Regions from separate parts of the Mesorhizobium sp. B2-3-6 genome, predicted to be linked through region 2. Evidence: predicted binding sites of a transcription regulator. Region 2 holds the regulator's gene; each other region holds the start of a gene.
The links. Region 2 encodes LexA, which represses DNA repair genes until DNA is damaged. Its sites were predicted from a motif close to TGTTCNNNNTGTGTTCNG; they were not measured.
Positions count from the first base shown of each region.

Region 1: the regulator LexA is predicted to act here: its motif matches at 3,241-3,258, upstream of FJ953_RS06230 (2'-5' RNA ligase family protein).
Region 3: the regulator LexA is predicted to act here: its motif matches at 3,894-3,911, upstream of FJ953_RS25685 (metallopeptidase family protein).

Region 1 covers NZ_VFVW01000002.1:91,313-100,903, reverse strand. Annotated here, with positions in the region: gene FJ953_RS06245 (ABC transporter permease) at 1-537, opposite strand, end outside; gene FJ953_RS06240 (substrate-binding domain-containing protein) at 657-1,592, opposite strand; gene FJ953_RS06235 (fumarylacetoacetate hydrolase family protein) at 1,864-3,021, opposite strand; gene FJ953_RS06230 (2'-5' RNA ligase family protein) at 3,442-3,927, shown strand; gene FJ953_RS06225 (nuclear transport factor 2 family protein) at 4,058-4,411, shown strand; gene FJ953_RS06220 (ArsC family reductase) at 4,629-4,982, shown strand; gene FJ953_RS06215 (DUF488 domain-containing protein) at 5,169-5,522, opposite strand; gene FJ953_RS06210 (aminopeptidase) at 5,546-6,802, opposite strand; gene FJ953_RS06205 (LysR substrate-binding domain-containing protein) at 6,799-7,791, opposite strand; gene FJ953_RS06200 (hypothetical protein) at 7,882-8,082, shown strand; gene FJ953_RS06195 (YbfB/YjiJ family MFS transporter) at 8,159-9,319, shown strand; gene sbmA (peptide antibiotic transporter SbmA) at 9,435-9,591, shown strand, end outside.
Region 2 covers NZ_VFVW01000008.1:159,567-169,157, forward strand. Annotated here, with positions in the region: gene FJ953_RS22810 (LpxI family protein) at 1-189, shown strand, start outside; gene lpxB (lipid-A-disaccharide synthase) at 182-1,360, shown strand; gene gltA (citrate synthase) at 1,420-2,748, opposite strand; gene gltX (glutamate--tRNA ligase) at 2,931-4,355, opposite strand; gene FJ953_RS22830 (ComEC/Rec2 family competence protein) at 4,459-6,909, shown strand; gene lexA (transcriptional repressor LexA) at 6,903-7,646, opposite strand; gene FJ953_RS22840 (TetR/AcrR family transcriptional regulator C-terminal domain-containing protein) at 8,099-8,776, shown strand; gene kynU (kynureninase) at 8,773-9,591, shown strand, end outside.
Region 3 covers NZ_VFVW01000010.1:19,629-29,219, reverse strand. Annotated here, with positions in the region: gene FJ953_RS25700 (error-prone DNA polymerase) at 1-1,401, opposite strand, end outside; gene FJ953_RS25695 (DUF6504 family protein) at 1,398-2,873, opposite strand; gene FJ953_RS31030 (hypothetical protein) at 2,815-3,870, opposite strand; gene FJ953_RS25685 (metallopeptidase family protein) at 4,121-4,543, shown strand; gene FJ953_RS25680 (TetR/AcrR family transcriptional regulator) at 4,563-5,192, opposite strand; gene FJ953_RS25675 (hypothetical protein) at 5,363-6,040, shown strand; gene FJ953_RS25670 (DUF1737 domain-containing protein) at 6,027-6,233, opposite strand; gene FJ953_RS25665 (CoA ester lyase) at 6,289-7,185, opposite strand; partial or broken gene FJ953_RS25660 (ATP-binding protein) at 7,249-7,371, shown strand; gene FJ953_RS25655 (FAD-binding oxidoreductase) at 7,400-8,566, shown strand; gene FJ953_RS25650 (SRPBCC domain-containing protein) at 8,627-8,971, opposite strand; gene FJ953_RS31025 (hypothetical protein) at 8,965-9,129, opposite strand; gene FJ953_RS25645 (SRPBCC family protein) at 9,172-9,591, opposite strand, start outside.

The sequences.
Region 1 (9,591 bases), on a different contig from region 2:
GAACCAGAACAGCGACATGTAGATGCGGAACGGGCCGATGAAGAAATCGCCGACCAGCGCCTCCGCCAGCCAACTGCCCTCGGCGCTCCAGGTGCGCTGCGGAAAGCCGTCGGTGACGAACAGCGCGGTGCCGCGCACCACCAGGAGCATGCCGAGCGTGACCAGAAAGGACGGGATCTTGAGCTGCGTGACGAACCAGCCATTGACCAGGCCGATGAAGGCGGCGACCAGCAGCGCGACAACGAAGCCCATCTCCAGCGAGGTGAGGCCGCTGTTGAACAGCGTCCACATCAGCACCGGCGAGAAGCCGAACAGCGAGCCGACGGAAAGGTCGAATTCGCCCGACGTCATCAGCAACGTCATCGCCAGCGCGATCAGCCCGAGCTCGACCGTGAAGGCCAACGTGTTGGAGATGTTCTGGGGTGACAGGAAGTCGTGGTTGAAACCCCAGAAGACGGCGATCTCGACGACGAGCAGCACGAAGGGGCCGAATTCCGGCCGCGCGATCAGGCCTTGGACAAGCGAACGATTTTCCACGTGTAACCCGCGACTGGTTGGAATGGGCCGGACCATCGGGCCGCATCAAACGGCTCGATACCAGGCGAAAGGGCGGGACGCCGCACGCCCGGTGGACGCGCGGCGCTGGAGATCAGGGGCTATTTGCCGGACAGGATTTTGTCGTAGATCTCGGCGGTATCTTTCTCATAGAGCGCGCCGGTGATGACGTTGAAGCCCGGGGGAATGCCGCTGGCGGCCATGTTGGCGAGCGACAGCGCGACATAGCTGGTCGCCTGCGGATCCTGCCACTGGCCGGCATTGACGTAGCCGTTCAGCACTTCCTGGGTGGTGTCGAGCGAGTTGCCCCAGCCGACGACGGGGATTTCGCCGGGCTTGACGCCGACTTGGTCGAACACGCGTTTGATCGAGCCGGTGACGAGGTCGCCAAGGCCGATGATCGCCTTCACCTTGGCCTTGTTGGCGGTGAGATAGTCGACCATGCGGTTGATCACCTCGGCCTGGTCGAGCGTCGCCTCGGTCACCTCATAGGTGATGCCGAGCGGCTCGAACACGCTCTTGATGCCTTCCTCTTCCTGCACGCCGTAGGTGGCGCCGGGAATCTCGACAGGCATCCAGACGAAGTCGCCCTTCTTCACCAGGCCCTTGTCGACCAGATACTGCGCCCAGTGCTTGCCGAAGGTGACATTGTCGCCGCCGACATAGGCGTTGAAATTGGCCTTGGGATCGGGCGTGTTGAAATTGATGATCGGAATGTTGGCCGCGCGGGCTTCCTTGACGATCTCGACAAGGCTGCCCGGATCGGGGCTGGTGGTGGTGATGCCGTCGGCCTTGGCCGAGATCGCGGCCCGCACCGCCTCCTGCTGCGAGGCGACGTCGCCATTGTGGAACGAGGTGTTGACGGTATTGCCGGTGTCCTTGGCCCATTGCTTGGCGCCGGCAAGGAAGTATGTCCAGACCGGATCGGCCGGGCCGCCATGTGAAATCCAGTAGAACGTCTTGGCCTGCGCCGCCGCCGGAATGACCGTCAGCGCGACCAGCAGGCCGTATAGAACCACTCTTAGCCGTGTCAGCATTTGATTTCCTCCCGTTTGAAACTGATCAGTTCGAAACCGCCCTCTTGATCGGGCAAGACCGCGTCCTCCCCGCCAACGCCGTGTTGGATGATCAGAGCATCCTCTTTTTCGACAAATGGCAAGCCTCCGCCTGTCAGTCGTAGTCGGCGCCTGACGGGGCGCCATCAGCGGTCCCATCAGATTGCATCAGTTCGGATGATTTTCGCGGCAGGCGATACCGGCCTCAAGGGTCGCCGGAGCGATGATTGACCGCCGTCGGGTGAACCCAGAGCTAGAGGAGGCCGGCCCTGGCAAGATCGCGCATCAGATGGCTGGCGCCGTAGGTCCAGTGCGGGCAGTCCGGCGACAGTCGCACCCGGTTGACCAGCGCGCCGAATTTCTCCGACGAGATGGTGACGATGTCGCCGACCTTATGGGTGAAACCCTTGCCCTTCTCGCCGCGGTCCTTCGAAGGCACGAACATGGTGCCGAGATAGAGCGCCAGGCCGTCCGGGTACTGGTGATGCGCGCCCATGGCAGCCGCTACGAGCTCTTCGGGAGAGCGGCTGATCTCGGCCATCGAGCTCGCGCCCTCCAGCGAGAACCCGTCCTCACCTTCCACTTTCAGCCGGACCACGGCCCGCTTTACGTCGTCGATGGAGAACGTGCCGTCGAACAGGCGGATGAAGGGGCCGAGCGAGGCGGAGGCGTTGTTGTCCTTGGCCTTGCCGAGCAGCAGCGCGGATCGCCCTTCGACATCGCGCAGATTGACGTCGTTGCCGATGGTGGCGCCGAGGATCCTGCCGCTTGAGGCGGCGATCATGGCGATCTCCGGCTCCGGATTGTTCCAGGTAGAGACGGGATGCAGGCCGACATCGGCGCCGAAACCGACCGAGGCCATCGGCTGGCATTTGGTGAAGATCTCGGCGTCGGGGCCGATGCCCACTTCCAGATATTGCGACCAGGCGCCGCGTGCGATGAGCTTGGCCTTGATCTCCATCGCTTCCGGCGAACCGGGCTTGAGCTTGGACAGATCGTGGCCGATCAGCCCGGCAATGTCGGCGCGGATGGCGTCGGCCTTTTCCGCCGAACCGCGCGCCTGTTCCTCGATGACGCGTTCCAGCAGGCTGACGACGAAGGTGACGCCCGAGGCCTTGATCGCCTGCAGGTCGACGGGGGAGATGAGATAGGGCCTTGCCGGATCACGCGCGGCCTCGAAACTGTTGGCCGCGATATCATCGAGCGAGCCGATCGGCTTGCCCTTGGCCGAGCGCACATAACCGGCCGGATCGGCCATCTCGCAGATATCGCGCACGGTCGGCGCCGTGCTCGACGTGATGTCGAAGACGGTGCCATCACGCACCGTGACCACCAGGGGATGCGCGGCGTCGCTGCTTCTGGCGCGCCCGACAAAAAGGCCTTCGGCGGGCAGATGCATCGGGTTTGTCATGCGTGCGGTCCTCTGATCATCAAAAATGCGGCTCGCTGGTTCGGCGCGGCACTTTCACCGGATTCCTGTCAAAGGTCTATCCCGTTTGTGGTGAGCCAGGCGCCATGTCTGCCGGCGTCGTCGGCGATTGGCGTACCGCAAGGAAGCACTCCTTCGGGGGTTGAATGCATGCGGCGGTGCGGGAGTCCCGACGCCTGCGTCATTTTTCCGGCTTGCACATGTTCTCGTTTTGTTCTAATATGCCCAACCTGAGTCAATGGGCGGACGAAATCAGTGAGTGGGCAACCCGCATTCGGAACCGCGAAGAACGGCCAGGCCTTTTTCCGATGGGAACAGGCCGGGAAGCATTTCCACCGGCTGTTCTTTGCCATCCTCGTCGGCAGCGCGATTGCTGGTCGTCTCGCGCGAAAGGCCATTGCCTTGAACCGTGAGTTCGGATTGCAAGGCTGGCTGGTTCCGGAAAATCACATCCACATCTCGCTTGTCGGCCTCGGCGACCATGAGGAGTACCCGCAGGAGTTGGCAGAGGCCGCCTGTCATATCGGATCGATGATCGTTGCAAAGCCCTTCGAGGTCTCGTTCGATCGCCTGTCGGCTTTTGGCGGTGGTGCACTGGTCCTGCGCGGCAGCGATGGCAATCCGTCGCTGCAGAAGTTCTGGCGTGACCTGACGGCGGTGATCTCGGACAGCCCGCTAAAACCCTTTCTCACCAAGTCCATCGAACCGCATGTTACATTGCTTCGTGATGAAGTGGGCGTCCCCAGCATTCGCGAGCGGTCGATCGACCCGATCGGCTGGACTGTCCGGGATTTTGTGCTGATCCACAGTCTCATTGGGAAGGGCGCCTACAAGCAGCCCGGACGTTGGCGGCTGACCGGCCAGGACGATGCACTGCCCGCCATGTGAGAGCCTGCATCGTCCTCGCATAGTCCGCGCGGTCCATCATCCTGACATGGCATGTCAGCTACCAGACGGCACGACGATGGCAGGCCGCCAACCTTTCCCTATTTGCAATGCGTCTGAACAGGAGGAACACATGACCAACACGGAAATTGCCAAGGATTTCACGGAGCTTCTCAAGCGCGGTGACTACGAAAGTGCTGCCGAGAAATACAATGCCGACGACATCGTCAGCTATGAGGCCATGGAGGGGCCGATGGCCGTCTGCCGCGGCAAGGACGCCGTCAAGCAGAAAGGCCAGTGGTGGCAGGAAAACAACGAAGTCCATGGCGGCTCGGTCGAGGGCCCTTATGTCAACGGCGACCAGTTCGCCGTACGCTTTACATTTGACATAACGCCCAAGGCCACGGGCCAGCGTGTCACCATGGACGAGGTTGGCCTGTACACGGTCAAGAACGGCAAGATTGCCGAAGAGCGCTTCTATTATTGAGACGGGTTTTCGGCTGTCGGCACATTTCGCCGCATCCTAAGCGGCCAGGATCATGTCCTGGCCGCTATCCGACCTGATGCACATCGTCGTCACGGATGGGCGACCGCGCGCCCGCCATTGAATAAACTTACTCTTCGATGGTTCTGCCGGGCCGCTGGCAAAGCGCGCCGGGGCTGCTTAATCTGCGGCCAGATTCGAAGTCCGGAAGGCACCTGTTTTGACGATCACCATGTACGGCATCACCACCTGCGACACGATCAGGAAGGCCCGCGTCTGGCTGGAGGGCCACGACGTGCCTTACCGGTTCCACGACTATCGGGCGGAAGGCATCGAGGCGGGCAGGCTGGATGGCTGGGTCCGCAAGCTCGGCTGGGAAAAGCTGCTCAATAAGGGCAGCACCACGTTCCGCGAGTTGCCGGACAAGGATAAGCAGGGCCTGGATGAAAAGAAGGCCAAGGCACTGATGCTGGCCAAGCCGACGATGATCAAACGGCCTGTGCTCGAGGTTGGCGACCGCATCCTGGTCGGGTTCAAGCCGGATGTTTATGAGGCGGCGGTGGTCGGGAAGTAGGGCGCGGTACACTCTCAATTCGTCATCCTAGGGCGGAGCAGGGAGCGAAGCGACGCGGCGCAGACCCTAGGATCCATGCCGTGACTTTTGGGCGTCGCAGCCGTGCTGATTCTGCTCCGTTGCATTTCCGGACGGACGTCACGGCATGGATCCTCGGGTCAAGCCCGAGGATGACTAAGGGACAGGTCACTGTCCTCTCAGATACCCCGCCAGTGCCACGGCATTGTTGTGCGCCTCGTCATGGGCGCCGTAGAGCAGCGTCACCTTGCCGTCGCGGAGCAGGGCGCGCAGTTGCGCCACGGCCTCGCCATTGCCTTCCAGTTCGGCACGATACCGCTTCTGGAACTCGGCCCATCGTTCGGGCTCGTGCCCGAACCACTTGCGCAAGTCGGTGCTCGGCGCGATGTCCTTCAGCCATAGCGCCAGCGCGGCATGCTCCTTGCTGACGCCACGTGGCCAGACTCGATCGACCAGGACCCGCTGCCCGTCATCGAACGAGGGTGGTTCATACACCCGCTTGACCGCGATCTCGAAGGCCATCCGCTCTCCTTCGTGCGCTCCCGTCAGGCCCACTCGCCCTTGCGCATGACCGGCACGCGGCTGCCGTCCTTGCCGACGCCTTCGATGTCGATCTTGTCCGAGCCGATCATCCAGTCGATGTGGATGAAGCTCTTGTTGCCGCCGCGCTCCGCGATCTCGGCCTGGCTGAGCGAGGCGCCGTCGACGAAGCACTTCGAATAGCATTGGCCGAGCGCGATGTGACAGGCGGCGTTTTCGTCGAACAGCGTGTTGAAGAACAACAGGCCGCTCGCCGAGATCGGTGAGGAATGCGGCACCAGCGCCACTTCGCCAAGCCGGCGTGCGCCCTCGTCGGTGTCCAGCACTTTCTTCAGCACGTCCTCGCCCTTCGAAGCCTTCGCCTCGACGATCCTGCCGCCCTCGAAACGCACCGAGATCTCGTCGATCAGCGTGCCCTGGTAGGAGAGCGGCTTGGTCGATGAAACATGGCCTTCCACCCGCCGCGCATGTGGCGTGGTGAAGACCTCCTCGGTCGGGATGTTGGGATTGCAGGTGACGCCGTTCTTGGCGGTGGAGGCGCCGCCCATCCACTCATGGCCGTCGGCCAGCCCGACCGTCAGGTCGGTGCCCGGCCCGGTGAAATGAAGCGAATGGAAATTATGGCCGTTGAGCCATTCGGTGCGGCTGCGTAGGGCCGCATTGTGCGCCTTCCAGTTGCCGATCGGATCTTCCACGTCCACCCGCGACGCGGCGAAGATGGCGTCGGCGAGCTTGGCCACCGCAACGTCGTCGGCATCATCGGGGAAGACCTGCTTGGCCCAGGCGAGATCGGGATAGGCGACGATGTTCCAGTTGATGTCGAAGCCGGTGATCTTCTCCAACGCCGGCTGGTAGGCCATCGAATTGGCCTTGTTGGCGCGCGCCACTTTCGCCGGGTCCTGCGCCGACAAAAGCGAGGGATCCTCGCCGCGCACGGCAAGTCGCGCCGCATTGTTGGAGAAGGCTTTGGCCATGCCTTCATAGAGCCAGCCGGCGGCGCGGTCGAAGCCGGCGTCCGCGCCATAACGAAAGCGCGCCAGCGTGATCTCGTCATCGTTGAAGATCGGCGTCACCAGCCCCGCGCCGGCCTTGTAGGCATGCTCGACGATGCGCCGGGTCAGCGGCAGCGCGGCGATGGAGGAGGTCAGCACCAGGTCCTGCCCAGGCTGCAATTGCAGCCCCACTTTGATGGCGACTTCGGCCAGCCTGTCGAGCTTCACCGGGTCGATCGTTGCGGAAACGCCGCGCGAATGTGTGGTCATGATCCTGCCTGCCGTAGTTTGATGTCGGACTCTACATAGACCGGCGCCACGGTGCTTTCCACCGTGATCGCGTCGCTCGTGCCCGCCTTCGCTGAGCCGAACTGCGCCATCGTCGCCTCGATCTCTTCCCGGATCCAGAGCTTGAAATCCCGGACCTTGCGGCTTTCGGCCTTGGCGGCGGAGGTCACCAGCCAATAGCCAAGCCCGCTCTGGGCGCGGATCCCGAACGGCGCGACGAGCCGCCCGTCGGCCAGCGCGTCGGCGGCGAGCAACTGCCAGCCCAGCATCACGCCATGGCCGGCAATCGCCGATTCCAGGCAAAGCATCGGATCGGTGAAGCGAGCGCCCTTCAGGAAGGTGACGGGTTCGACACCGGCCGCGGCGAACCAGCTTTCCCAGTTGATCATCGCCCGTTCGTCGGTGATCGCGCAGGTCTGGGCAAGGTCTTCGATCGATTTCAGTTTCTTCGCTATCGAGGGTGCGCAGACCGGGAACACCTCTTGTGCCAAAAGCAACTCCGCCTTGCCGCCCGGCCATTTGCCGTCGCCGAGCCGGATGGCGATATCGATATCGGAATGGTCGAGGTCGGCCAGCCGCACCGAGGCGTCGATGCGCAACAGCACGTTGGGATGCCGGGTGAAGTGATGCGACAGCCGCGGCAGCAGCCATTTCGAGGCGAATGCCGGCGCCACGGAAACCACCAGCGTGCATTGGCGCGCCTCGTCGGCCAGCGCCACGGCCTGGGTGAGCTCGCGGAAACCCGCGCCGAGGCGCATCGCGAACATGGCGCCGAATTCCGTCAGGACCAGCCCCTTGGCCGTTCGCTCGAACACGGCCTGGCCGAGCTGCTGTTCCGCGCGCTTTATCTGCTGGCTGACGGCGCTGGCCGAAACGTTGAGTTCGCCGGCGGCCGCGGCGAGCGAACCGAGGCGGGCAACGGTCTCCACGGCGCGAAGGCCGTTGAGGTGGACGCGGTTGAGCATGGCCATTGAGTTTTTCTAAACCAGCGGGGCTGAAATCTCAATTGAAAGTGATGCCGAAAACGCAGACTTTCACGGGACAGGCCTGCGGAGGCTGACATGTTGAGGCTGTTATCGTCGCTCAAGATAGTATTCCCTGTGCACGAGCCGCCATACGGTGGCGAAGCGGTCGCCTGGCTGGCCGATCCGCTTGCGCATCCCGTGCTCGACGCCATGTCGGAGCGTGAGCTCGGCGACATACCGTTCCGGCTGACGGCGCGACGCACCGCCCACGAGACGGCGCAAGCGGGCTGCCGCTGATTGGTGCTGACGGTCCGGCGCCTGGCCCAACGCAAGCACGTTGTGTCGCCGGTCTTCGCACTTATTGTGCACCGCGATGACATCCGCCACCTCAACAGCGCTGCGGTTCGCTTTCGCCGGCATGATCGCCATGGCTGTCGCCATGGGCATTGGTCGTTTCGTCTATACGCCGATCCTGCCCGGCATGATGGAAGAACTCCATCTGTCGGCGGCCGATGCGGGCTGGATCGCGTCGGCCAATTATCTCGGCTACCTCGCCGGCGCCTTTGCCGCGGCGGGCGGCTGGGCGCATGGGCGCGAGCGCCTGCTGATGCTGGCCGGCCTCGGCGCCAGCGCCTTGCTTGCCGCGCTGATGGGGCTGTCGGATACGATCGCCGCGTTTCTCGTCATCCGCTTTCTTGCAGGCCTGGCCAGCGCCTTTGTCATGGTGTTCCTGGCCAGCATTGTTTTCAGCCATCTTGCTGCGGCCGGCCGCAGCGATCTGCAGGCGTGGCATTTCGGCGGCGTCGGCCTCGGCATCGCCCTGTCCTCGGTGCTGATGGCGGCCCTGGTCAGCGAACATGCCGGCTGGGCGGCGGGCTGGCTGTGGTCGGCGGCGATCTCGGCTTGTGGCTTCGTCGTCGTGGCGCTGTTGGTGGACAGCGGTCCGCTGGCCAGCGGCGATACCGGCCGCGAGCCGGCGCTGCCAAAAGACCGCTCGCTGACCAAGGTGATCGTCGCTTACGGCTTGTTCGGCTTCGGCTACGTGGTAACGGCGACCTTTCTTGTCGCCATTGTCCGGCAAGGCGGCGGCGGACGCGTGTTCGAGGCGGTGGTCTGGATGGTCACCGGTCTTGCCGGCTTTCCCTCGGTCTGGCTCTGGCAGAAGATATCGGCACGGATCGGCCTTTACGCGACCTATGCGCTGGGATGTTTCGTCGAGGTCGTCGGCATTGTCGCAAGCGTCGCGGTGGGCGGGCGCACCGGGCCGCTGCTCGGCGGGCTGCTCGTTGGCGGCACGTTCATTGCCATCACCGCGATCGGCCTGCAGACCGCGCGGCAACTGGCGCCACAAGCTCCCCGGCGGACCTTCGCCTTGATGACGGCTTCGTTCGGTCTTGGCCAGATCATCGGCCCGATTGCCGCCGGGCTCCTGGCGCAGGCGTCGGGCGATTTCTTCCTTGCCTCGATCGCCGCCGCGGCCGTTCTGGTCGCCTCCGGCGTCATCACATGGTCGGCCGCGCCAAAATCGCCATGATTGTGGGTTTGCTCGGTGCCGGGCATCGGGCATGGGCATTTTCTTTCCCCCTAATGTGTGACTTTATGCCTGCTGAACCCAGCTGATTTGCGCAAAAATCGAGGAATTCGCCACAGTGTTCGTATCCTTCTTCCCGCAGCCGAAGCTGTTTTTCTCTTCGGCCGCCGTCTGGAGCCTTGCGGCAATCCTGTTCTGGTTTTTCGGGGGTGAGCAACTGGGCGCCGTCTTCGGCCTGCCGCCGGCAGCAGCCGGTGCACCGCCCATTATCGGCA
Region 2 (9,591 bases):
GAGCTGCGGGCCGACCTGCCGTCGATAGGGCCGCAGACGGTGGAAGCAGCCCATGCGGCGGGGCTTGCCGGAATTGCCGTCGAGGCGGGGCGCTCTCTCATCCTGGAAGGGCCGGCGACGCTGTCGCGGGCGAATGCGCTCGGCCTGTTCATCGTCGGCCTGCCAGCAGGGGAGCCGGCGCATGGCTGACAAGGCGCTGAAGATCGCAATCGTGGCCGGCGAGGAATCCGGCGACCTGCTTGGCGCCGACATCGTGCGCTCGATCAAGCAGTCGACGGGGCGCGAGGTGCAGATCGTCGGTCTCGGCGGCCGCCATCTGCAGGCGCTCGGGCTGGTTTCGCCGTTCGACGCCGGAGAGATCGCCCTCATGGGCTTCAGCGCCATCTTGCGTGACCTGCCGCGGCTGATGCGGCGGATCGGCCAGCTGGCCAGGACGGTCGCGGATGCGAAGCCCGACTGCCTCATCACCATCGACAGCCCCGACTTTTCGCTGCGCGTGGCCAGGAAAGTGCGCGCGGCCAACCCGTCCATCCCGATCATCCACTATGTCTGTCCCAGCGTCTGGGCATGGCGGCCGGGCAGGGCGGTGGCGATGAAGCCCTATGTCGACCACATCCTCTGCATCTTGCCGTTCGAGGTGAAGGAGCTAGGCAGGCTCGGCGGACCGCCAGGGACCTATGTCGGACATCGCCTCACCCATGACGCGGGCGTGCTCTCGGCAGCCAGGACGCAGGCCCAACCGCGGGATCTTTCGCCGGATCGCCTGAAGACGCTGCTCGTCCTGCCCGGCTCGCGACGCAGCGAAGTGCGGCGGCTGCTCGAGCCGTTTGGGGAGACCGTGTCGATGCTGCGGGCACGCGGGCATCGCCTGCGGCTGATATTGCCGACCGTGCCGCATGTCGCCGATGTCGTGCGCTCCGCGGTCGCTCGCTGGGACGAGAAACCAGAGATCATCCTCGACGCTGAGCGAAAGTGGCAGGCCTTCGGCAAGGCCGACGCGGCGCTGATCGCGTCCGGCACGGTTTCGCTTGAACTGGCGCTGTCTGACGTGCCGATGATCTCCTGCTACCGACTCGACCCGGTTGCGCGCATCGTGGCGCCATATCTCGTTTCGGTCTGGTCGGCGCTGCTGCCCAATTTGATATCGGACCGGGCGCTGATCCCGGAATTCTACAACGAGTATGTCAAGCCGAACAATCTGGCCCGCCAACTCGAAGCGCTGTTCGCCGACACAGGCATGCGCAGATGGCAGAAGGACGGGTTCGCCGAGATCGCGCGGCGCATGACAACCGCCAAGCCGTCAGGCGACATCGCCGCGCAGGTGGTGATGGGGTATATCAAAGGAGTGAGTAGTGAGTAGTGAGTAGGAAATGCCGCTCTTTTCCCTACTGACTACTGACTACTCACTACTGCCTTATCTTACCGCTTCGCGATCGGCACGTAGTCTCGCTCGGGTGCGCCGGTGTAGAGCTGGCGGGGGCGACCGATCTTCTGGCGCGGATCCTCGATCATCTCCTTCCACTGCGCGATCCAGCCGACGGTGCGGGCGACGGCGAACAGCACGGTGAACATGGTGGTGGGGAAGCCCAGCGCCTTCAGCGTGATGCCGGAATAGAAGTCGACATTGGGGTAGAGCTTCTTCTCGATGAAATAGGGATCGGTGAGTGCGATCTTCTCCAGTTCCATGGCGATGTCGAGCAGCGGATCGTCCTTGATGCCGAGTTCGCCCAGCACCTCATGCGCGGTCTTTTGCATGATCTTGGCGCGCGGATCGTAGTTCTTGTAGACGCGGTGGCCAAAGCCCATCAGCCGGAACGGATCGTCCTTGTCCTTGGCGCGGGCGATGAATTCCGGAATGTGATCGACATGGCCGATCTCGCCGAGCATGTTCAGCGCCGCTTCGTTGGCGCCGCCATGCGCCGGGCCCCACAGGCAGGCGATGCCGGCGGCGATGCAGGCGAACGGATTGGCGCCAGACGAGCCGGCGAGCCGAACGGTAGAGGTCGAGGCGTTTTGCTCGTGGTCGGCGTGCAGGATGAAGATGCGCTCCATGGCGCGCGCCAGGACCGGGTTGATCTTGTATTCCTCGCACGGCACGGCAAAGCACATGTGCAGGAAGTTGGCGGCGAAATTCAGTTCGTTCTTCGGGTAAATGAAGGGCTGGCCGATATGGTATTTGTAGGCCATGGCCGCGATCGTCGGCATCTTGGCGATCAGCCGCATCGACGCCACCATGCGCTGGTAAGGATCCGAGATGTCGGTGGAGTCGTGATAGAAGGCCGACAGCGCGCCGACCACGCCGCACATCACCGCCATCGGATGCGCGTCGCGGCGGAAGCCGGTGAAGAAGCGCGACATCTGCTCATGCACCATGGTGTGGCGCGTCACGCGGTAATCGAAATCGTCCTTCTGCGCCTTGGTCGGCAGTTCGCCGTAGAGCAGGAGATAGCAGACTTCGAGGAAGTCGCCATGTTCGGCCAACTGATCGATCGGATATCCGCGATGCAGGAGAATGCCGGCGTCGCCATCGATGAACGTGATCTCGGACTCGCAGCTTGCCGTCGAAGTGAAGCCGGGATCGTAGGTAAAGGCGCCGGTGGTGCTGTACAGCGTGGCGATGTCGATGACGTCAGGCCCGACCGAACCACTTCGCACCTTGAATTCGTGCGTCTTGCCGGCGAATTCCAGCTTTGCCGTGGCTTCCTGGGTCTTGCCGCCCAGTTCCCGTCTTGTCGCAGCTTCGGTCATTGCAAACTCCTTCTTGTTTCCTCATGCCGGCAAAGGCAAATTCTGCAAAGCGACACGTCGAAGTCACCGAATGCGCGTATTCGCGACCGCATTTTAGGAAGTGCGTGCCAGATTGGGCCAAGGCTCAATGTTGCACTGCGAAACGCGCCTTTCAATGCCAATCTTCTTGGGCCAGATTGCTCCTAATCGATTTGATCCGCGATGCGCGCCAGGCTCTCCTCGCGACCAAGCACGGCTAGAACGTCGAAGACGCCGGGCGAGGTGCTCTTGCCGGTCAAGGCGGCGCGCAAGGGCTGGGCGACGGCGCCGAGCTTGTAGCCGCCGGCCGTCGCATAGTCGCGGATCGCGGCTTCAGCCGAGGCCGCCGTCCAGTCGCCTGAAACCGCCTCGAGGGCGTCGTGAGCGCCACGCAGGACCTTGCGCGCATCGTCATTGAGCAGCAGGGCTGCCTTCTCGTCGATCGGCAGTGGCCGCGCGGCAAACAGGAAGGCGGCGCCATCGACAAGCTCGACCAGCGTCTTGGCGCGCTCCTTCAGCCCCGGCAACGCTGCCAGCAACTGTGCCCTGTTCCGGTCGTCGAGGCGTGCGGCCATTGCCGGGCCGCCCTCGAGATAGGGCAAGGTGGCGATGAAGATGTCGAACAGCTCGGCATCGCCCATGCGGCGCATGTGCACGCCGTTTAGCGCCTCCAGCTTGGCGAAATCGAAGCGGGCGGCGCCCTTGTTCACATCGCCGATATCGAACCAGGCGATCATGTCCTGGATCGACATGATCTCGTCGTCGCCGTGGCTCCAGCCGAGCCGAGCCAGGTAGTTGAGCAGCGCTTCGGGCAGGTAGCCCATGGCGCGGTAGGCCTCCACGCCCAGCGCGCCGTGCCGCTTCGACAGCTTGGCGCCGTCGGCGCCGTGGATCAGCGGTATGTGCGACATTGAAGGCACATCCCAGCCCATGGCGTTGTAGATCACGGTCTGGCGGGCGGCATTGGTCAGGTGGTCGTCGCCGCGGATGATGTGGGTGATGCCCATGTCGTGGTCGTCGACGACGACGGCATGCATGTAGGTCGGATTGCCGTCCGAGCGCAGGATGATGAAGTCGTCCAGATCCTTGTTGGGAAAGCGCACGTCGCCCTGGACACGGTCATGCACCACCGTCTCGCCTTTGGTCGGCGCCTTGATGCGGATCGCGCCCTTGACGCCAGGAGGCGCCTGCGAAGGGTCGCGGTCACGCCAGCTTCCGTCATAGCGCGGTGGCAGACCCCTGGCCCGCGCCGCCTCGCGCATTGCCTCAAGCTCGGCAGGGGTCTCGTAGCTATAGTAAGCCTTGCCCATGCGCACCAGCTCCTCGGCCACCTCGCGATGGCGCGGCGCGCGCTCGAACTGCGAGACGGCATCGCCGTCCCAGGTGAGGCCGAGCCAAGTCAGTCCTTCGAGAATGGCTGCTGTCGCCGCATCGGTGGAGCGCTCGCGGTCGGTGTCCTCGATGCGCAGCAGCATCGTGCCGCCGGTGTGTTTGGCGTAGAGCCAGTTGAAAAGCGCTGTACGCGCGCCGCCGATGTGCAGGTAGCCGGTGGGCGAGGGGGCAAAACGGGTGACAACCTTGTCGGACATACAACTCTCGGGAAACGTCTGGAGCGGGGTGCGGATCACACGCACTTTCGCGCGTCGCGCGTTCATGTAGCATAGGGTGTCGAGGGCGCAAGGGGCAGACCCGATGGCTGGAGCGGGCCGGGGCGCGGAGGAAGGCGAGGACGTCGTTGCCGGCGTCAGCGAACGCGCTCTTTTTGCCAGGCCCGCGCCCGCCTCATTGCCGCTGGCGTTGCCGCCCCTACAGCAGCCGGGCAAGTCGCCGCCGGCGGATGTTTCCACGCCGCCCGGCATTCCCGCAGCCGGCGCGGCCGTGCGTCTGCGCCGTGAGTTCGGCCGTGCTTCATGGCCTCGTCTGCGCAACGGCGTGGCCAGAGCGTCCGAGCTCGAACTCGATCGGGGCATAGCCTTTCTGCTCGTGCCGGTGTTCCTGGCATGCGGATCGATCGCCTATTTTTCGCTGGCGGCGGAGCCGGGCTTTGCCAAGCCTGTCGCGGTCGCGATCCTGATGTCGCTGTGCGCGCTCGTTTCACGCTCATGCCCGAAAACGCATCTGTGCTTCATGGCGGCGCTGTTGTGCGCGCTCGGCATGCTCGCCGGCAAAGTCGAGACGTGGCGAGCGGGAACGCGGATGCTGGGCTCGGAAATCTCCACGCAAATCACCGGCCGCGTCGTTTCGGTCGACCAGATGGAGACCGGGCGCATCCGGCTGACCATCGATGTGACATCGACCGCGCGGCCGAAACTACTCTACGCGCCGGAGCGCGTTCGCCTTTCGGCACGCAAGGTGCCGGCTGAAGTGACGGCCGGTTCGCTCGTGACCGGCTATGCCAGGCTGTTGCCGCCGACCGGACCGGTGCGGCCGGACAGCTACGACTTTTCCTTCGACAGCTACTTCGCCGGCATAGGCGCCAGCGGCTTCTTTCTCGGCAACCCCAAAATCGTCTCAGCCGATGACAGGCCGCTGTGGGCCGCCCTTTCAGCCGCCATCGAGAGTGCTCGCGAAAGCATTGCCGACCATATCAGGGGCAGCATCGGCGGTGCCGAGGGCGAGATCGCCGCGGCGCTGATCGTGGGTGTGCGCGCCGGGATTCCCGACGAGATCAATGAAGCGATGCGACGCACCGGCATCTACCACATCATCTCAATTTCCGGGCTGCACATGGCGCTGGTCGCCGGCACGGTCATGGGTCTGCTGCGTGGCGGCTTCGCGCTGTTCCCGAATTTTTCCTCCCGCCGGCCGGTCAAGAAATACGCGGCCGCGGCGGCACTTTTCTCGATCGCCGCCTACCTCGTCATTTCGGGCGTCGTTGTCGCCGCCGAACGCAGCTTCATCATGCTGGCGGTGATGCTGATCGCCGTTCTGTGCGATCGGGCGGCACTCACCATGCGCAATCTGGCTATTTCGGCGATCGCCGTCATCGTGGTGTCGCCGCACGAGGTGGTAGGGCCGAGCTTCCAGATGTCGTTCGCCGCCACCGCGGCCCTGGTCGGCGGCTATGCCGGCTGGTCGGATCGCAAAGCCGACAAAGCGCGGACCCCGCCGCCGCAACGGACCTTGCCTGGCCTCCTGACGCGAAAATTGCTGCTGGCGACAGGTGGGCTGGCGATGACCTCGATTATCGCGGGAAGCGCCACGGCGCTTTTCGCCATCTGGCATTTCCAGCGCGTGTCGCCGCTCAGCCTGTTCGCCAATCTTGCCGTCATGCCGATCGTTTCGGTCGTGATGTTCCTTGCGGTTGCCAGTGCGCTGCTGATGCCGTTCGGGTTCGATGGACCATCCCTTTATCTGATGGGCAAGGGACTGACCGCGATGATCGCCATATCAGGATGGATCTCGCAACGCTCGCCGGTCGACGCGGTCGGGTTGATTTCGCAGCAATCCGTCCTTCTGGTGGCGATCGCCCTGGTCATCGCGACGATGGCCACGACATGGCTGCGGCTGGCGGCACTTCCCTTCGCGCTCGCCGGCCTGTTGACCGTCTCGGACACGCGCACGCCGGACGTGCTGATTTCGGAGGATGCCCGCCTGGTGGCACTGCCGATCGGCGGCGGTGAGCTCGCGATCAACCGGGCGCGCCCGAACGAATTCACCGTCGATAATTGGAAACGCGCGCTGAAGTCCGAAACCATCGTTGCGCCGGAACTGTTCGACAGCGGAGACCGACAGTTCGACATCTTCGATCCCGCGCAACTTCCGGCGGGAGCGCCTTTCTATTGCTTCACAGGCCTGTGCATGGCCCGGCATCCCTCGGGGGCGATCATCGCGCAGGTGGAGGATCGCAAGGACGCCTGGAGGGCCTGCTCCTATGCGGATCTGATCGTCATCAACGACCCCGCGGGCTACGATCCCTGCCACAATCCGCTGGTTCTCGTCATCACCAAGCGGCAGCTCGCTCGTAAGGGAAGTGCCGCCGTCTTCTTCGACCAGCAATCGGCGACGGCACCGGCACGGGTCAGCTTTGCCGTCGACAGGCCATATCGGCCTTGGCACGAACAGCGGAAATTCTCACGCGAGGCAAGGGGACTGCCGCCTTACCGTAAACCCGAAAAGCCCACCGCCGACCCCGCTCAGTAGCGCCTGATCAGGCCGACTAGCTTGCCTTGCACCTTGACCCTGTCCGGTCCGAAAATACGTGTTTCATAGGCCGGATTGGCAGCCTCGAGCGCAATCGAAGCACCCTTTCGGCGGAAGCGCTTCAGCGTTGCTTCCTCCTCGTCCACCAGGGCCACGATGATCTCGCCGGGACTTGCGGTGTCGGCATTGCGGATGATGACCGTGTCGCCGTCGAAAATGCCGGCCTCGATCATCGAATCGCCCTTGACCTCCAGCGCATAGTGTTCGCCGCCCATGATCATGTCAGGCGGCACTGAAATGGAATGCGTCTGATGCTGGATGGCGTCGATCGGCACACCCGCTGCGATGCGACCCATGACCGGGATCGACACCGCTGAAACCGCATCGTCGTCATTGCCGGCAGCGGGCAGACGCGAAGACGTCGCCGGCTTGATCTGCCGGCTAGGGCTGCTGCCCTGTCCGAGGCTGCCCTGGATGACGCTCGGGGAGAACTTCTTTGCCGCGTTAAGACCCGGCGCGATCGAGTCCGGCAGGCGCAGCACCTCCAGCGCGCGCGCCCGGTTGGGCAGGCGGCGAATGAAGCCGCGCTCCTCCAACGCCGTGATCAGCCGATGAATTCCCGACTTGGAGGCGAGGTCCAGCGCTTCCTTCATCTCGTCGAAGGACGGCGGAATGCCGCTTTCCTTCAGCCGTTCATGGATGAACATCAAGAGTTCATGTTGCTTGCGCGTGAGCATGGCGGCCCCCAAAGGCATTGCACGAAGGGTCTGGAACCAGAATCAGAAAACAAACCCAGAACAAACACTATCTGTTCCAGTTGTGTTCCGCAACCATTTAAAGTTTAATGAATTTGTTAAGGCGACGGAAACGAAATGCCCTCCCGCAGCCAGCATCCTGCCAGCGCGGTCCGTCGTCAATGCGCTCCCGGGCCCTTTGAAACTATTTTGGTTAATGGCCTGTGGCCCGACCGGTCCCCACTCTTGGCACAAGCCTGCAAGCTGGGTGACCGGCAGGTGCGGGGTGCGTTTGGGCGGATTAGAAACCCCTGCGGCTCGTGAACGAAACGAAACCAAAATGCCAACTTCCGCCGGAAAACGGCCAGACACCACCACTGGTCGCGACGGGCTGCGTTCGTTCGTTCGCTTGACGAAACCGTATAATAATGTACGGTTTTCGAAGAGGAACACCAATGACCACGCCGAAGCAGGCCGCGCGACGCGAACGGATAGAGGAGGCCGCCTATGCGGTGCTCCGGGAAGCCGGCTACAAGAGCGCCTCCCTGCTTGCTATCGCCAAGCGGGCATTGGCCTCGAACGAAACCCTCTACAACTGGTACGGCAACAAGCAGACCCTGTTTCGATCCTTGATCGAAGCCAATGCGGGAGAGGCAAGGAAGCTGCTGGAGGACGCCCTTCACCAGGCGCGCGATCCGCTCGAAACCCTGAACTTGCTCGGGCCAGTCCTGCTGACCCTCGTGACGGGCGACAAGGCGGTGGCGCTCAATCGCGCCGCGGCCGGCGACGTCAACGATACAGGCACGCTTGGCCAATCGATCGCGCAATTCGGCCGCAATACCATAATGCCGCTTGTTGGTGACCTGCTTCGAACCGCAAGTCGGGCCGGCCTGATCGCCTGTGACGATCCTGCCGAAGCCGCCGACATCTACATCAGTCTTTTGATCGGCGATCTCCAGGTTCGCCGGATCGTTGGGGTGCTCGAGGAATTGCCTCGGGCGGAAATCGAGCAAAGATCGAACCGGGCGTTCACCCTGTTCTTGCGCCTCTATGCGGCCAGCCCTTGCCCGGGCGGCAAAACAGCCGGCCCGTTTCCAGGGCGCTCTTCTCACCGAGGAACATCGCGACCATGAGCAAAATTCCCGATCTCGCAGCGATCGAGGCAATGGACACCGCGGATCCGCTGCGTGCCATGCGTGACCGCTTCACCTTGCCCCAGGGGGTGATCTATCTCGACGGCAATTCGCTGGGCGCCGCTTCGCCCGCCGTGTTCGGCGAGCTGCAGAAGGCCGCCACGCAGGAGTGGGCGCAGGATCTCATCCGCGCCTGGAACACCGCCGGCTGGTTCGACATGCCGGTCGAACTCGGCGACCAACTCGGGCGCCTGATCGGGGCCGCCGCCGGCCAGACGGTGGTCTGCGATACCACCTCGATCAACATCTACAAGGTGCTGCATGCGGCACTCGGGATGCGGCCGGACAGGTCAGTCATCGTCGCCGAGGGGGACAGCTTTCCGACCGATCTCTATATGGCCGAAGGCGTTGCCTCGACGCGGCCGGGCACGGTGCTGCGGCTCGAGGGTGTCGATGCGCCGACCATAGAAGAACTGATCGACGAGCGGGTCGCGGTCATCCTGGTCAACCACGTCAACTACAAATCCGGGCAGTTGCGCGACATGGCCGCGCTGACGCGGACGGCACATGATGCCGGCGCGCTGATCGTCTGGGATCTCTGCCATACCGCCGGCGCCTTGCCGGTCGAGCTCGACCGTTCGAACGCCGATTTCGCCGTCGGCTGCACCTACAAATATCTCAATGGAGGCCCAGGTGCCCCGGCCTTCATCTACGCGGCCGAGCGCCACCATGGCGATGTCCGCCAGCCGCTCAGCGGCTGGTGGGGCCATGCGCGGCCTTTCGCCTTCGAACAGGGTTTTGCTGCCGGCACAGGC
Region 3 (9,591 bases), on a different contig from region 2:
GTCGGCGCGATCGAGGCCGCCGGCCCGGGCTTCCTTCTCGCCGAGCTCCGAGGTCGACCAGCCCCAGATCGAGCCGGAGAGCGATGCCCTGACATCCTCGGACAGGCCCATCGCCTTCGACACTTCGCGCAGCGCCGAGCGGCCGCGATAGCTGATGACGGCGGCGGCCAGCGCGGTGCGCTTGGAACTGTATTTCTCGTAGATATATTGGATGACCGTCTCGCGCTTCTCATGCTCGAAATCGACGTCGATGTCGGGCGGTTCGTTCCTCTCCTCGGAAATGAAGCGTTCGAACAGCGTGTCGATTCGCTCCGGCCCGACCTCGGTGATGCCGAGGCAGAAGCAGACGACCGAATTGGCGGCCGAACCGCGCCCCTGGCAGAGAATATCCTGGCTGCGGGCGAATTTGACGATGTCGTGGACGGTCAGGAAATAACGGGCATAGTTCAGGCGCTCAATAAGGGCGAGCTCTTCCTCGATGCGCCTCGTCACCGATTGCGGCACGCCCGAGGGATAGCGCCTGGCCGCCCCCTCCCGCGCCAACCTTTCCAGCTCCGCCTGCGGGCCGAGCCCTGATTGCGTCGGCTCGTCGGGGTAATTGTACTGAAGGTCGCTGAGCGAGAAAGTCAGTTCCTGCGCGAAGCGCAGCGTTTCGGCCAGTGCCTCCGGGTGCCTGCGGAACAGGCGCGCCATCTCCAGCGGCGGTTTCAGATGGCGCTCGGCATTCGCCGTGAGTTCCAGCCCGACCTCCGAAACGGGAATGTTGAGACGGATCGCGGTCAGCACGTCCTGCAGCGGGCGGCGTTCGGCCGTGTGGTAGAGGACGTCGTTGGTCGCCATCAAGGGCAGGCCGGCCAGCTCCGCCATCGCCGCCGCCTGCTCGATCCTGAAGCGGTCGTTTCCCGCGTAGTCGGGCGAGACACCGAGCCGCAGGGCCCCGCCGAAACGGTCCTTGAGCTGGCGAAGCAGGGCAAGGCTGTCTTGCGCGCCTGTCGCCAGAGCGGGCAGGACCGCCAGCGACATCAGTTCGCCCCATTCGAGAAGGTCGTCGCGCCGCAGAAGGGTCGCGCCCTTTTCGTTCTCCTCGCGCAGATTGGCTTGCGTGAGCATGCGGCACAGATGTCCCCAGCCCTTGCGGTTCCGCGGATAGGCGAGAATATCAGGCGTGCCGTCGCAAAAAACCAGCCGGCTGCCGGGGTGGTAGGCAAGCGTCTCGACCTTGGCCTGCTGCCAGGCGCGCACCACGCCCGCCACCGTGTTGCGGTCGGCGAGCCCGATCGCGGAGAACCCCATGAGCTTGGCCGCGACCACCAGCTCCTCCGGCTTGGAGGCGCCGCGCAGGAACGAGAAATTCGACTGGATGCCGAATTCCGCATAGGGAATGGCGGTCAGCGCGTTCATGCGAAGACCCCGTGCAGGAACCAGCGCGGCGGGATTTCAGAGCCGCCATAGAGACCTTGCCGGTAGAGCCAGTAGCGGCGGCCGTCGGCATCCTCGATGCGGAAATAGTCGCGTGTCGACGCCGCTTCGTCGCTCGAAAATTCACGCCACCATTCCGGCGCGATGCGTTCAGGGCCTTCGGCGCGGGCGACCCTGTAGAGCGCACGCCGCCAGCGGAAATTCAGCGGCGGTCCCTCGGGCATTTCGGTGGCCGGCACCTCAATCGGCTCGGGCGAGCGGAAAAGCCGGATCGGCCGCTCCGGCGGGAAGATGGTCATCGGCGCCTGCATCCTGTCCGGTTTCTTCGGCGGCGTGATGCGGCGCGGGGTTTCCGTGAAGGGGATGGTGGCGACGGCACGCTCGGGCAGATGGCTTTCCACGACGACCGGCTTGAGAACCGCGCCCTCGCCGAGCCGGGCGCGGATGCGGTCGGCGAACAGCGCGATATCGGCGCCGTCGTCGGTCGTTTTGCCTGTCAGGTCGGCCTGCGGCATGTCGAAGGCCGCCGCCGCCAGCACCGAAAGCCGCACCAGGTCGAAGCCATAGCCGGCATCGATATGCTGCTCGAGGGCGGCCAGCCGCTCATGGAACAATTTCTGGATCAGCCGGGGTTCGCGCATCGGTCGCGACGTGCCGAGCGCGATGCGGCTGACGGCGCCGTCGACGCGGAACAAGAGCAGCGCCAGGCTTCTCGCGCCTTCGCCGCGCCGCTCGAGGTCGATCTTCAGGGTCGTCGCCAGCATGCCCACCAGCCGTTCTATGTCCTCTGTCAGCGTGACGGGCTCGGCCAAATGGCGTTCGACCGAAAGCGGCGCGACGGGCAGGCGCGGCGACACCGCCTCGTCGAGACGGCCGAGCGCCTGGTCGAGGCGCAAGAGCAGGGAGGCACCGAAGCGGCGGGCGAGCGGCGCGCGCGGCGCGGCCATCACCGCGCCCGCCGTGCGCAGGCCAACACTTTCCAGGCTGGCGCGGGTTTCCGGCGCGATGCGTAGCGCCGCCAGCGGCAAGGGCGCCAGGAGCGCTTCCTCCTCGCCGCCGGCAACGATGCGGTCGCCGCAGAACCGCGCCGCCGCCCAGGCGGCGCCGGGTGTCGCGGCAAGGCCGGCACGGACGTCGAAGCCCTGATGGAAGAAGCGCGACAGGATCTCGTCCAGCATGGCGCGTTCGCCGCCGAAAAGATGGGTGCAGCCGGTGACGTCGAGGAACAGGCCGTCGGTCCCGTCGAGCGCCACCAGCGGGGTATAGCGGTCGCACCAGTCCGCAAGGCCTTCGAGCAGGCGCCGGTCGGCTTCGGCATCGGCCTCCATTATGTCGATCGACGGATGCATGGCGCGCGCATCGGCGATGCCCATGCCGGGCTTCAGATGCAGCGCCTCAGCCCGCTCGTCGAGGGCTAAGATGCGCTGCGCGTTGCTGTCGCGATGGCTGATCACCAGCGGCCGGTGATCCGATGGCCGGGAACGCCAGGACCGCCCCAGGCGCTGCCGCAGGATCCGTTCGGCCGCGAGATAGGGAAACCACAGGGACAGGATTCTTTGCTCGTTCTTCCCCAATCCGTCTTTCATCGAATATGCGTTCATCGGGGTTCCACTCCAATATGAATTGTCCTGGCAGGGCCGTGCGGCTCTTGCCGATGCTGATGGTGAAGGCGGGGCGGCCGATCGAGCCGGCAAGCGGCCCGGCGACCGTGTCGCGCGGCCCTGCCGGCGCCGGCGAGACGATGAGGCGGACGGGCGCCGCCGTCGGTTCGGGTTCGGCCGCCTGCCGCAGCAGGAAGACCGGCCGGCCGGCGCTCTGCGCGCGGGCGTGCAGCCGGCGCGTCGCGGTCAGGTCCAGCCGCTGCGGATTGCCGCGGACTTCAAGGATGACGGCGGCGAGCGCCGTCATGCGGGCCGCCTCCTCGGCGACCCACAGCGCATCGGCGAGCCTTGGCGCCTCGGAAAACAGCAATTGCTCCGGCTCGATGCCGAAGGCGGCGTGAAGGCCCCGGGCATAGGGAAAGCCCGCCTCGCGAAAAACCTCCTGGGTGCCGATCCACAGCACCGGCAATCGCGGCCCTTGCTTGAGGATCAGGCTGGGCTTGAGGATCAGGCTGGCGAGCGACAGGGCGAAGCCGGCGACCGCTCCGGCATCGCGGGTCTCGACGCCATGGATTTCGCTCAAGGCCGCTTTCGGCAGGCCGCCGCCCAAATCGCCGCCCCAATCGCCACCGAGGGCGGCATCGAGCCGGCCGATGCCGGTGCGCAGGAAAGCATCCGGCCTGGCTACGGCGATGCCGCGCCGGACCACGGTGCGGTCCGCGGCGGCCATGCCGGCGTCGGAAACCGCGCCGGCCGGCGCCTGCAGGCGCTCGGGCAGCGTTCCCTCGATCTTCGCGATCTGGCGGCGCAGGGCAAAAACAGTCTCCCGCGCCACGGCGCTCATCGCCATGACGGTCAGTGTCCACTCACAATTGTTCCTGTTATGTTCTTATAGATTCCAGAGGCGACCCGAAGAGTCAAGCAGACTCATGGGGGAATTTATTCCTCTCCGATAAGAGGGCCAACATGGGTCGGACAGCCGACCGCCCCTCAAGCCATGCGAAACGGCTCCCGGTGCCGTAAGCAATCCTGGGGTTGGCCGCCGCGTCATTTGCCGATTGTGGCCCAAAAGCCTATATGCCGGGATCAAAGGACAAAGCATGGCCCGCATCTACAAGACCCGCATTTGGCACGACCAGCTTTCGCCGTCGATGGACGAGATCGAGTTCCTGGCGCTGGAGGCCTACGCCCATCTGCCCGAGGATTTTCGCAAGCTGACCGGCGAGATCGTCATCCAGATCGCCGAATTCCCGACCGACGAGATCATGGACGACCTGTCACTGGAAACCCCCTTCGACCTGCTCGGCCTGTTCGAGGGACGCGGCATCGCCGAGCGCTGGAACCCGCAGACCGGCGAAGGCCCGAACCGCATCACGCTCTACCGCCGCGCCATCCTCGATTACTGGGCCGAGAACGAGGAGACTTTGGGCGACATCGTCACCCATGTGCTGATCCACGAGATCGGCCACCATTTCGGCCTCTCGGACGACGATATGGAGAAGATCGAAGAGGCAGCCGAGTGACCGGTTCCACGTCAGGCCGTCATTTCACAATGAGTGTGACGAAATGTTTTAATACGTTCTGCACAGTCTGCTCCCCGGTATGTCCTGCCACTGCCCATTGCGCAAAATGTCCATCAATGTACATGCGTGCGAGCCCGTAGACGAGCGCCCTCGCGGCTATCTGGGTCTCTGCCATGTCGTCCGACCGGAGCATGTTTCGTCGCTGTGCTTCTGCCATTGACGCTTCCATCAGCGAACGCACCGCTTCGTTATCGTGACGCAGCGACTCTGAAGCATCCCAATCAATAAGATTGCGTGTCGAGATGATCTGGAAGTGGGTGGGGTTTCGAATTGCCCAGCGCAAATAGGCGATTCCAACAGCGGCAAAGCGTTCGATCGGATCGTCCGTCGCAACCTTCTCGACCGCATTCGTGATCTCCGAGCGGAATCGGCTCATTGCCTGCTCCGCGACAGCCGTCATCAACGCGGTCTTGTTGCTGAAGTGACGGAATGGCGCGCCAGGGGAAACGCCGGCACGTTTTGCGGCTTCGCGCACGCTCACATTGTCGGGGCCGCCTTCCTCGACCAGTTGAACCGCGGCATCGATCAGGACCTCCCGCAAATTGCCATGGTGGTAACCAGTGCGATGAGGCGCCTTGGCTTTTGCCATCTCTTTCCCTTCGTTCCGTGGAGCAGCTCCCCGCCTCTGTAGCATGATTCCGCGATTTATGTAATCGCCGTTTACAATTCCGGCCAGAGGATGTAAGCAGTGATTACTGATGGGATCGGAACAGGCCTACGGTCTTCGCGGCTCCCGAACTCCCAGCTGAGGAGACGAACATGCTCGCCAGAACAGCCCCACCCCGCTCGCAATCGGTCATTTCGCATCAGAGTCCAGCCGAAGAATTTCAGCAGGAGAATTTCGCGATTGTTCAGTCGAGCGCGACTGTGCCCAGCCTCACGCTTTATCGGCTTGCCGCCGTTGCCGGGATGGGAAGCGCGCTTATTCTTCTGGTCAACGCGGCTAAACGCAGCTCGCTCATCGCGACCACCGATCTGACGCAACTTCTCGCACCAGTCGCCGAGATATTGGCGCTTGGCCTCGTCGTGGGCCTGTTTCTTGCGTTTGGCCGGCGCGCGGGGCTGTTCGGCACTATCGCGTTTGTCATCAACTTCGTTGCGTTGGCAAGTTTGGTAGGCGTGGAAGCAGTGATCAATCTGGTATTTTCGAAGCTTCCGCTCACAACCATCGTCGAGCTGCGAGCCGGACCGCTCGGTCTGGCTCTGGTCGCCAGTTCGGTTCTTTTTCTGGTTGGAACGCTCGCGTTTGTAATCTCTCTCGCCGTTGCAAGAGGCGTGCCGCGCATTCCTCTCGCTCTCTATCTCATTGGCGCGGTGCCGATCGCGCTTCGTGCGTTCGTTCCGGAGCTGGCTCTTGACCTGGGCTTGGCGATGCTTGCGGCATCGATCGCCTGGCTGGCGGCGTGGCTGTGGATGCGAGGGGCTACCACTCGCTGAGCTTGGTGTCCGGCCCGTATTCCTGGCCGTCGACATCCTTCACCACGGCCTGGCCGCAGCGCATGGTCTTGGTCTTCTTGTCGTAGGCGTAGGTGGGGGAGCCGAACAGGTGCCAGCCCTTGTTCAGCGCCGCCGTCACCTTGTGACAGAAGCTGGCGTCGTCCGGAGCGGTGAGAAAGCGGTAGAGTTTCATCATTCAATTCCTGTCGTCAGTCCATCGCCCGCGATCGGCAATCCAACACGGCACATCATGCGCCGACGGCCGCCGCCTTCGCCAGAAGTTTTTCGGCCTGCGCAAGGTGCAGCCGTTCGACCATCCTTCCCTCCAGCGCAATCACGTTCTTGCCGGCATTTTCCGGAAGCGCAAAGGCCTGCTTCACCGCGCGGGCCTTGGCCACCGCCTCCGCCGACGGCGCAAAGGCGCGGTTCGCCGCCTCGATCTGGGCGGGATGGATGAGCGTCTTGCCGTCGAAGCCCATGGCGGCCGCTTCCGTGCATTCGCGGCTGAAAGCATCGAGCGCGCGAAAATCGTTGAAGACGCCGTCGACGATATCGAGATCGCCGGCACGCGCCGCCAGCACCATCTGCATCAGCCACGGCAGGAGATAACGCCGGTCCGACGTCGCCATAATGCCGGTGTCCTTGGTCAGGTCATTCGTTCCGGCAACGAAACAATCAAGCCGCGAGGCAGGATCGCGGCCAAGTTCGGCGATGGCGCCGACATTGAGCACGGCCTTCGGCGTCTCGATCATCGCCCATAGTTTCACGCTGTCGGGGGCGGAATTGTCGTCGAGCACGTCACCCGCCTCGAGCACGTCGCGGGGCGTGTCGACCTTGGCCAGCAGGATGCCGTCCGGCTCCGCCTTCGCTGCCGCCAGCAGGTCGGCGCCGCCCCATTCGCTCGAGAGCGCATTGATGCGCACCACCATCTCGCAGCGCCGGCCACTATGGTTGGTATCAGGACGATTGCTGAAGATGCCGGCCAGCCTTTCGCGCGCCGCGGCCTTGTCGGCCGGGGCGACGGCATCCTCCAGGTCGATGATGACGGTGTCGCAGGCAAGCTGCGCCATCTTGGCCAGCGCCTTGTCGTTCGAGGCCGGGACATAGAGCACCGAGCGGCGCGGGCGGTAGAGATCGGTCGTCATGCCAGATCTATGCCGCCTGCCGCGGGTTGAGGCAAGGGAGCAGGCGGCATCGCGCGGTGCTCTACCGGGGGCACCGGCATGGGGCTCGGCATCGTGCTGGCCCTCCTGAAAGCGCAGGATGGCACGATCAGGCTGGTTGACTCCGAGCGCGGCACGCGCTTCGAGATTGTCTTGCCGGTTGCGTAAGGACGCCGGCAGCGGATCGGAGAAAAAAGTGCGCTACGACATCGTCATCATCGGCGGAGCCATCGTCGGCTCCTCGATCGCCTATTATCTGCGCGAGGAGGGCTTTTCCGGCAGGATCGCGCTGGTCGAGCGCGACCCGCAATTTTCCCACGCGGCGACAACGCTATCCATGGCCTCGATCCGTCAGCAATTCTCCATTCCGGAAAATATCCGCCTGTCGCAATTCACGCTGAAACTGTTCCGCCGGCTGAAGGAAGAATTCGGCGCAGACGCCGACATCGGTTTTCGCGAGGGCGGCTATCTCATTCTCGCCGGCGAGGCCGGGCTGCCGATCCTCAGGGCCAACCACGAGGCACAGCTTGCCGAAGGCGCCGACATTTTGCTGGAGGACGCCGAACAACTCGTGCGCCGTTTCCCTTGGCTGTCGGCCGACGGCATCACCGCCGGCGCCTATGGCCGCAGCGGCGAGGGCTGGTTCGACGCGCATGCCATGCTGATGCTGTTCCGCAAGGCGTTGCGCGAGAAGAAGATCGACTTCATCAATGCTTCGGTCACGGGCATCGAGCGGCAGGGTGACCGCGTTACCGGCGTCAGCCTCGACAATGGCGAACGGCTCGAGGCCGGCATCCTTGTCAATGCCGCAGGGCCGAATGCGGGCAAGGTCGCCGCACTCGCCGGGCTGGCGCTGCCGGTCGAGCCGCGCAAGCGCAACGTCTTCGTCTTCGAGGCGCGCGAGAAATATGCCGACATGCCGCTGCTGGTCGACCCGTCCGGCATCTATGTCAGGCCGGAAGGCTCGGTCTATCTCACCGGCGGCGCCGAGCCGGAGGAGGGCGACGGCCCGGCCGATCCCGCCGATTTCGACGTCGACTGGCCGCTGTTCGAAGAGGTGATCTGGCCGGTGCTGGCGACCCGCATCCCGGCCTTCGAGGCGATCAAGCCGACGCGCGCCTGGGCCGGTCATTACGACTACAACACGCTCGACCAGAACGCGGTGATCGGCCCGCATCCCGAAGTCGGCAATTTCCTCTTCGCCAACGGCTTTTCCGGCCACGGCCTGCAGCAGGCGCCCGCCGTGGGCAAGGCGCTGGCCGAGCTGATCGTCCATGGCGGCTACCGCACGATCGATTGCTCCCCCTTTGGCTACGAACGCGTTGCCGAAGGGCGGGCGTTCCGCGAGTTGAATGTGATTTGAGCCGAGTCAAGGTCCCTCTTTGACGCTGACATCAAAAGGGTCTGCACCGCCACCAGTCGGCTAAGCCGCCACTCGGCTTCCCGCACCCAAATACGCCTGTAGCCAGCCCAGCACGCGTCCCCAGCCCTCGGCATGTTCGGCCGCCGCTTCGGCCAGCCCGGCGAAGCCGCCATGGCAGATGGTGAGGCGCGTGCCCGCGGCGGTTGGTTCCAGCAGCCAGGCGACCGTCGTTTGCCGGCGGCCAAGCGTCGGGTGATCCCAGGCATAGAGCCTTGTCTGCACGATCCGCCGCGGCACCTCGATATCGAGGAATTCCCCGTTGGCCGGCAGCTCCCTGCCGTCGGCTTCACGGACCGTGACGGCCCATCGGCCGCCGGCGCGAAGGTCTGCCGACCATTTCACCATCGGTAGGTGTCCGCGGACCCCCACCATTGTTCGACCTCGTCGGAGATCAGCGCGCGGAAGACGCGCTCTGCCGGCGCGTCGATCTCGGCCTGGGCCATAACGGTCTCGCCATTGGTCATGCTCTGCACGGCTGAAGTTGGCACTGGGACATGCAACATCGATGCCTCCGGATGATTGTTTCGGCTCGAAAACGATGATTTTCAGCCTTTCGACGCCGGCCGAGACAGGCCCTGCCCGGTTTCGAGCAGGCTTTTCAGGCTCGACAGGACGAGCGGCCAGCCCTTGCCGACATGCTCCAGCAGCTTGTGCGGGCCGTCGGCCGCATGGGTGACGGCAAGCTTCATCATGTCGCCCTCCTGCTCGATGACGAAGGTGCAGGTGGTGTAGCCGTCGGCCTTGACGTCCGGCATGAACTCATTGCGCCATTTGATCACCAGGCGCCTTGGCGGATCGATCTCGAGGATCTCGCCGCTGTCGGTCACCCGGCCGTCGGCATAGACCATCTTCCACGCGGAGCCCTTTCTCCAGTCGCTCTGCATGCGGGCGCCGAGAAAATATTGCTGGTGGAATTCCGGTTCGGTCAGCGCCTGCCAAAGCTTGTCGGGCGTGGTGCGGATGTA